Regions from separate parts of the Hoyosella subflava DQS3-9A1 genome, predicted to be linked through region 1. Evidence: predicted binding sites of a transcription regulator. Region 1 holds the regulator's gene; the other holds the start of a gene.
The links. Region 1 encodes LexA, which represses DNA repair genes until DNA is damaged. Its sites were predicted from a motif close to CGAACANNTGTTCG; they were not measured.
Positions count from the first base shown of each region.

Region 2: a site for LexA is predicted at 2,114-2,127, ahead of AS9A_RS19175 (error-prone DNA polymerase). Genes of this name have one in related genera too.

Region 1 is NC_015564.1:1,792,466-1,796,891, forward strand. It holds gene hflX (GTPase HflX) at 1-802, shown strand, start outside; gene AS9A_RS08330 (hypothetical protein) at 806-1,993, shown strand; gene lexA (transcriptional repressor LexA) at 2,001-2,732, opposite strand; gene nrdR (transcriptional regulator NrdR) at 3,896-4,366, shown strand.
Region 2 is NC_015564.1:4,076,852-4,081,277, reverse strand. It holds gene AS9A_RS19190 (alpha/beta fold hydrolase) at 258-1,106, opposite strand; gene AS9A_RS19185 (Hsp20/alpha crystallin family protein) at 1,193-1,612, opposite strand; gene AS9A_RS19180 (MerR family transcriptional regulator) at 1,742-2,056, shown strand; gene AS9A_RS19175 (error-prone DNA polymerase) at 2,199-4,426, shown strand, end outside.

The DNA.
Region 1 (4,426 bases):
GCCTGGTGAAACGAAGATCGAAACCGACCGTCGCCGGATCCGCGAACGCATGGCGAAGCTCAAGCGGGAGATCAGGGCGATGAAAAGTGCGCGTGACACCAAGCGCGCGCGCCGTCAGCGCAACCAAGTTCCGTCGGTAGCGATCGTCGGCTACACGAACGCCGGCAAATCGAGCCTGCTCAACGCATTGACCGGCGCGGGAGTGCTCGTTCAGAACGCGCTGTTCGCGACACTCGATCCGACTACCAGGCGGGCATCACTGGACGACGGTCGAGAGTACGTGCTGACTGACACCGTAGGTTTTGTACGGCACCTGCCCACCCAGCTCGTCGAAGCGTTCAGGTCGACACTCGAGGAAGTCACGGACGCTGACGTACTGGTGCACGTCGTCGACGGATCTGACGAGTTCCCGCTAGGACAGATCAAGGCCGTACGCGAAGTGATCAATGAGGTTGTTGAAGAGCAGGGCACGACGCCGCCTCCTGAGCTCCTCGTGATTAACAAGACAGATGCCGCGGACCCGATGGCGCTTGCGCAGCTCCGCCGGGCGCTGCCAGGCGCGGTATTCGTCTCGGCGCATTCTGGTGCGGGGCTTACCGCGTTGCGGGAACAACTCGCTGACAGACTCGGTCGCAAGGATGTTGAGGTGCTCGTCGAAGTGCCATACGCACGTGGAGAGCTCGTCGCACGAATCCACACAGAGGGAACGGTCACCGGCGAAACGCACGAGGCTGAAGGCACCCGGATTCGGGCGCACGTACCGTACTCACTCGCGGCGAGCCTGCAGGAGTTCGCACTCTAGCGGATGCGCCACATTCCCGTTCGGTCCAGCTACCGGCGCTCATCCATTGTGGGCGCCGGTATTGCTGCTGTGCTGGCGGCAGGGTTGCTCGCTGCACCGGTGGGGGCGCAGGAAACCGACGGACCGCCGAGCGTGGAATCGCTCTGCGTGCCCGTTGATCGCGAACTTGAGGAGCTCTCGGGACTCATCGTGGCTGACGAGGTTGTGTACGCCATCCCGGACGGCGGCAGCAGCGTGGCCGTGGCCGAGCTCGCGAACGTCCTCGCTGGCGACTGTACGGTGACGAGATGGTTGCGCAGCGAGCTCAATCCGTTTGATCCGGAAGACCTCACCGCCCGAGGCGACCGCCTGTGGATAGCGGATGTCGGGGACAACCGGGCGGCGCGCGAAACAATTGCACTGCTCAGCGTGGACCGCGATGGTGCCAACGCGGTGCTCCATCGGCTGCGTTACCCGGAAGGCGCTCGTGACGCCGAGACCATCCTGCTTGACCGTGTTGGGATGCCGATCATCGTGACGAAAGGCGTCGGTGTCGGAGAGGTGTACGTTCCAGAAGGCGGCACATCTGTTGACGACCTCCCCTCGCCTGGGCCCGTGGACCTCGTGAAGGCGGGGGAACTGACATTTTCGATGACAGAAACCCCGGGCGGCCCCATTGGACCATTCGGCTCAGTCCTTGCCACTGGCGGCGCGGTGAACGCCGAAGGAACGATCGCAGCGGTCCGAACGTACACCGACGTCTACTTCTACGCGGACGAAGACGGCGACCTGCTCGATGCACTCACTCGGGACCCTGTCGTCCTGCCGATCCCGAATGAGCCTCAGGGGGAAGCGATCGCCTTTACTGCTGACGGTGATCTGCTCACCGCATCGGAGTTGGGCTTTCCCATCACCGGCGATCCCGCACGTCCGCCGGATGCGAATGAACCGCTTCCGCCGATCCAGATCCTTCGCGGCGTCGAGGACTATGTGTGGTCTCAGGTTGCTCAGCGCGCCGCTACGCCGGAACCCGCTGATGACGTGGCTGTGCCGACGCAATCAGACCCAGCGGGTGCAGGCACCGTTGCAGAGCCACCGCCAGACGACGACGCGCTGGACAGTTTCGGTGTGCGCGTCGCGGCAGTGGGTGTGGGGCTGTTTATCTCCGTGCTGATTGCTGGTGCGACAGTTCTCTGGTGGAGGCGAAAGTAGCTCGTGCTCAGAGCTTTCGGATCACGGACACGACCTTGCCGAGCACCGTGGCGTCATCGCCTGCTATCGGCTCGAAGATTGGGTTCTGCGGCAGCAGCCATACGTGATCTTTCGTTCGTTTGAAAGTCTTGACCGTTGCTTCGCCCTCGATCATCGCCGCGACAATATCGCCGTTCACCGCGTCTTCCTGCTGACGCACAACTACCCAGTCACCATCGCAGATCGCCGCTTCGATCATGGACTCCCCGACAACTTTCAGCAGAAAATGGGAACCCTGGCCCACCAGTTCGGAGGGGAGGGGAAACACATCGTCAATCTGCTGCTCTGCCAGAATCGGCCCGCCAGCAGCGATTCGTCCCACCACAGGTACGTAGACCGGGGTTACCGTGTGGCCGCCAAAGCTGCCGACTTCGTGCGAGGCGCGGCCGCCACTTCCGAAGGCCTTAGTGCTGTTGCTCGAGGAACTGTCGTCCTCTGAGCCGCGCACATCTACGGCACGAGGACGATGCGGGTCCCGCCGCAGGTAGCCTTTGCGCTCGAGCGCCCGGAGTTGATGCGTCACCGACGAGGTTGAAGTCAGCCCGACCGCTTCCCCAATCTCGCGCACACTAGGGGGATAACCACGCTCCATCACGGATGCACGTATCACGCTGAGCACCTCGCGCTGCCGCGCAGTCAACGGCGGAAGTGCGTTCTCGGCCTCAGGCTCTGGTGTCCGTGTGCTCCGGCGAGCGCTCATGTTGATGACTCCTCCTGGCCGTCAATCCAAGGCTGACAGTGCCACGTGTGACTGATGTTGACCATAGTCAACGCCCGACGATTTTCCAAACACCTGTTCGACTGTTTCGGTAGTTCGAGCAAAACTTGTCAGAGTCGCGTGATATCAATCGAACGTGCGATCGAGCCAAACGCATGTTCGAATAACCGGGCATGGTCGAGAGCGCAACTGCGGTCCGCGTGGGTGGGCCCGAATCGAGTGGAGGTTGTTATGAGCGTCCGGTTTGCTCCCGCTGACAACACGGGAAACCTCAGCGCCCGCTACAGTTCTCCGGCCCCATGCATGCGGTCGGGCTTGTCCAGCGTCAGCCGCGCGCGCAGTGGGGTGAGAGCTTCGCACTTCCACCTTGATCGCGACCAGACTGTGGACTGGGGCAGCCGTCGTGAGGGAGCTGTGCCCCGCCGCCGCAGAACGCAGCGGGAGACGTGGCGGCGTCCGAGCCGTCCCGGACCGCGGTACCGCGAGGTGCACGGCCGTCCTGGTTGTGCGCCAGCGCGACGCGGGCGTTCGCGTCCGCAATCACGCGAGGACACTCTCGTGCTAAGGCTCATGTTCGCGGCCGTAGTTGCCGCCATGTGCGCGGTACCGTTGTGGGGCCTGGTCTTCGCTCCTACCACCGGGGGTGTTCCAGACTCCGTACCTGGGACTGTCGGCGTCGTGACAGTGAATCAAGGTGAGTCCCTAAGTGACGTCGCTCGACGCGTAGCGCCCGCAATGCCGATGGAGGTATCGGTGGCGAGCATCCGCGATCTCAACGGCCTGAGAAACTCCATGGTGTCGCCTGGACAATCTCTCCTTGCCCCCATCGTCCCGTGCAGTGGGGAATGTGCGGCGGAGCCCGCACAATGAGTGCACTGCCCGAGCACGACGGTGATGATGCGCTGCTGTACCTGCCCGATTTGACCGCACTTGCGGCGGCGCGCCCGAGCGCATACTTTCGGAAAGGAAAGCACTCGGAATGGGCAGCGCGGCCCGAATTCATCTACCTGTCCTACAGTGCCCAAGAAGTGGGTGGTTGGCGGCTCGACCCTCTGGCGGGGAGGATAGAGGAAGCGTTTCGGCCACCGACCCCGAGCGGTGCCCAGTTCGTAAACCGCGAAGCTGGGTGTGAGCGAGGAGAAGATATGCGTTGTCCATTCTGCAAATCTGCGAGTTCGCGCGTAGTCGACTCGCGGGAAGCAGACGAGGGACAAGCAATTCGCCGTCGGCGATCCTGCACTGAATGTGGCCGACGGTTCACAACGGTCGAGACGGCCGTGCTCGCAGTACTGAAGCGCAGCGGTGTCACCGAACCATTCAGTCGGGAAAAGGTTGTTCGTGGGGTGCGCTCCGCTTGCCAGGGCCGCCAGGTGGACGATGATGCTCTGAACAAGCTCGCACAGCAAGTCGAAGACACCGTCCGTGCGTCAGGAGCAGCCGAGGTACCCAGTCATGAAATCGGGCTGGCAATCCTCGGGCCGCTGCGCGACCTCGACGAAGTGGCCTATCTGCGCTTCGCCTCCGTTTACCGGTCATTCAGCTCCGCTGACGACTTCGAGAAGGAGATCGAAGACCTTCGAGAGCACCGTGAGAGACATAAAACGACGCAGGTTTGACCCTGTGGCAAGGGTGGCACGAGTCCACCCCTTGGGTGGCTGCATCTGGGAACGTCGATT
Region 2 (4,426 bases), 2.3 Mb from region 1:
AAGTAGCTGGGGATCAACTCAAGAGCCTGCAAAACCGCTCCGAAGTTCTGCCACACGAGATCACGGACGAACGCGTCGATCTGGTCGATCGGTGGAAGCATGAGAACACCTTTCTTGTCGGAGGCATATCCCACCCCAGTATGGTGAAAACACGGCTCTGTGTCTCCTGAACAATCGACAGATGACGTTCAGGAAGCCGTTATGGGGTATATGTCTTTCCTGAATCCAGGATCTGTCTCAGATAGTGGACCCTGTTGCTATGTTGCGCCGCCGGTGGCGCGTTCGATGATGATTCGCGCGAGCACATCCGGAGCTTCCTCGGGGACCCAATGGCTCACTCCTTCGATGACTTCGAGTTTGAAAGGCGCGGCGACGTACTCAGCCGTAAGTTCAGCGCTCTTCCGTCCAATTGCGGGATCCCGGTCGGACCACACGTGCGTGGTGGGAACGTGAACACGTTTGGCGGAGCCGCCTTGGCCAGCGAAAACCATCGCCCGATACCAGTTGAGGCCACCCGTGAGTGCCCCGTCCTCGACGATTTCACTCCGGAAAGCTTCGATTTGAGTGGGCGTCATGCCGGACTTCTTCAGCGCTGACTCGATAGCTGTCGGAAACTGGTTGACGGTCAGTTCGGGCAGCCAGGGCGCCTGAAAAAGCAGCATGTGGTAGGAGCGCGCCAGTTGGTCGCTGCGCAGCATGGAGGCGGCGAAAGCGCCGGGATGGGGGACCGAGACGGTCGTCAGTGTGCGGACGCGCTCGGGATGGCGGGACGCCAGGGTCCATGCGACGATAGCGCCCCAGTCATGGCCTGCAACGTGGACGTTCTCCGCTCCGGTGGCGTCAATCAGTGCGCGAGCGTCGCCCACCAACTCGCTCATCCGGTATGCCATGCGGCCTTTGGGGCGGGCGCCAGGTGAGTAACCGCGCTGATCCAGCGCATAGGTGCGGTACCCGTGCTGGTTGAGGTGATCCATCACTGCTACCCAGCAAGAGGCGCGCTGCGGAAAGCCGTGGAGCAAGATGACCGGCTCACCGCCGAGCGGGCCACTGTCGAGGACATCAAATGTGAACCCCGCGTGTGAGAACTGGCGCATCCGCTCGGTCATGTGTCCGACTTTAGGTGGCCCAGCCCACTGGGGAGTGGGCTTAGGCCACCTAAGTGGTCTCAAATCAGTTCCCGTGCCTCCATCGCTCAGGCGTTGATTGCTTGCTTGGAGGGCTGGCTGCTGATTTCGATCTTTCGGGGCTTGGCCTTCTCGGCCACCGGAATGGTTACGCGCAGCACTCCGTTCTCGTAGTTCGCTTCGATGCTGTCGGTGGCGAGGTTCTCGCCAAGGAACAGCTGACGGCTGAACACTCCCCGCGGTCGCTCAGACACGATCATTTCCTGGCCCTCGCCACGTTCTTGGCGCTCGGCGTGAACGGTGAGGACGTTCCGTTCGACGTCGAGATTGAGTGAATCTGCTGTCACCCCGGGCAGATCGAATTCGACGATGAATTTGTCACCCTCGCGCCACGCGTCCATCGGCATGACGGCGGGGCGTGCGCTGGTTCCGAGGACCTGCTGCGTCAGGCGGTCAAGTTCACGGAACGGATCGGTACGCATGAGCATGTCTCCCACCTCCTCGTTGACTGATCTCTCGAGAACACTAGATAAAACCTGTTAGTGTCTCTTATAGTTTTTTTATCACTACGATGCGATGTGCACAAGAGGGAATTTTGCCGAGGAGGGAGGTGTGTCATGGCTGACGGTCGCCTCTCTGGCCCCTTGGATCCGGGGCGTGGTGTGTACGCAATCTCGGTCGCGGCAGAGCTGTCTGGAGTGGGTGTGCAAATGCTCAGGCACTACGAGCGGCTTGGGCTGCTCGCGCCTGAGCGTACGGCTGGTGGAACGCGGCGCTATAGCGAAGCGGACCTTGCTTTGCTCGCGCGCATCGGAGAACTGGTTGGCGATGGCGTCAACCTCGCCGGGGTTGCTCAGATCCTGGCACTCGAGGAGCGCAATCGGGAGCTCGAGGCGATGATCGCCCGGTTGCGCTCGCGGAAGGGCATGTAGTTGATGACGCCTGTGGGTGCCAACTGCACGTCCTTCCGGGAATCCTCTTCCTTCGTTCGAACACATGTTCTATAGTTGACGCATCGGGCGACTTCCCCGCCCGGCAATCGTCATAGAACACCGTGTCGAGGGGAAGTGTGTCTTGAGCTGGTTCAACGGACCGCCGACGTGGTCGGAGCTGGAACGTATTCTGTCCGGTCGCCCTGGTCAGCAGTTTCCTGGAGACGGAAATGACAGTCCCGCCTGGTCACGGAAACGATCCGCATATGAGCCACCGGAACTGGCGAGAACCGTATCTCGCGTTCCGTACGCGGAACTGCACGCCCACACGGCGTTCAGCTTTCTCGATGGTGCGTCCATGCCCGAGGAAATGGTCGAACAAGCAGCGCGTCTAGGGCTGAAAGCGATCGCCGTCACCGATCATGACGGACTGTACGGGGTGGTGCGCTTCGCGGAAGCCGCTCTGGAACTTGATATTGGCACAGTGTTCGGCGCGGAATTGGGGCTTGAGGCGGTAAACCCTCGTACCGGAGAACCAGACCCGGATGGCACACACCTGCTCGTGCTCGCGAAAGGGCAAGAAGGCTACCGTCGGCTTTCCCGGCAGATCGCCGAAGCTCACCTGGCAGGCGGTGAGAAAGGGAAGCTGCGCTACGACATCGATGCCCTCGCTAATGCAGCGGGAGAGCACTGGCAGGTGCTGACCGGATGCCGCAAAGGCTCTGTCCGCAAAGCACTTGCGCAAGGTGGTTCAGAGGCAGCGGAGCAAGCTCTTATCGGTCTCATCGAACGTTTTGGCAACGTCGCGGTAGAACTCACCAAAACTGGGCTGCCGGATGACGATGAACGCAACGACCTGCTCTACGAGCTTGCCCACAAGTATCGATTGCCAGCCGTGGCAACGACGGGAGCGCACTTCGCACGGCCTGACCGGGCTCGGCTCGCTGCCGCGATGTCTGCCGTGCGGGCGAGGCGCAGCCTTGACGACACAGCTGGCTGGCTCCCACCTGCCGCGCATGGTTTTCTCCGGTCCGGTGAGGAGATGGCACACCTCTTCAGTCGTTACCCGGGCGTGGTGCATACAGCAGCTGACATAGGTGAACGGTGCAGTTTCGACCTGCGACTCATAGCGCCGAAACTTCCGCCATTTGACGTTCCAGAAGGTCACACGGAGGACACCTGGCTGCGTGAGATCACCATGCGTGGCGCCTATGACAGGTATGGGCCACACCACCCGAAGGCGTATGCGCAGATCGAACACGAACTCCGCATCATTAAACAGCTGGGTTTCCCCGGTTACTTTCTCGTGGTTCATGACATTGTGTCGTTCTGCAAGCGCAACGACATCCTCTGCCAGGGCCGAGGGTCAGCGGCGAACTCAGCGGTCTGTTACGCCATAGGAATCACCAACGTCGACGCCGTGGCGAACGGCCTGCTTTTCGAACGCTTCCTCGCGCCGGAACGTGACGGTCCGCCGGATATCGATCTCGATATCGAATCGGATCGCCGGGAAGAGGCCATTCAGTACGTCTACCAGCGCTATGGCCGCACCCACGCCGCGCAAGTCGCCAACGTCATCACCTATCGTGGCCGCTCCGCGGTGCGCGACATGGCACGTGCGCTCGGTTTCTCGCAAGGACAGCAGGATGCGTGGAGCAAACGCATCGACCGGTGGAGCGGCGTGCGAAATGGTGATGACGATTGGGGCATACCTAAGCCGGTACTCGATCTGGCTGCCCAGATAGAGGGCTTCCCACGGCATCTCGGCATCCACTCGGGCGGCATGGTGATCTGCGACCGACCAGTCGCGGACGTCTGCCCAGTCGAATGGGCACGCATGGCAAACCGGAGCGTCCTGCAGTGGGATAAAGATGACTGTGCCGCAGTCGGACTCGTCAAGTTCGACCTGCTAGGTCTGGGCATGCTGTCAGCCCTGCACTACGCCATCGACCTCGTCGCTGAACACAAAGGTGTTGAGGTGGATCTCGCGAAAATCGATCTCACTGAACAAGCCGTTTACGAGATGCTGCAGCGCGCTGACTCTGTGGGAGTTTTTCAGGTCGAGTCGCGTGCACAGATGGCGACACTGCCAAGACTCAAGCCCCGCAACTTCTTTGATCTTGTCGTCGAGGTTGCGCTGATTCGTCCTGGACCGATCCAGGGCGGCTCGGTCCACCCCTACATCCGTCGCCGCAATGGCCTCGAACCCGTTATCTACGACCACCCCTCTTTGGAGAAAGCATTGAAGAAGACACTCGGAGTGCCACTGTTCCAGGAACAACTCATGCAGATCGCCGTCGACGTCGCAGGCTTCTCGGCGTCAGAGGCGGATCAATTGCGACGGGCGATGGGATCGAAACGTTCGCCAGA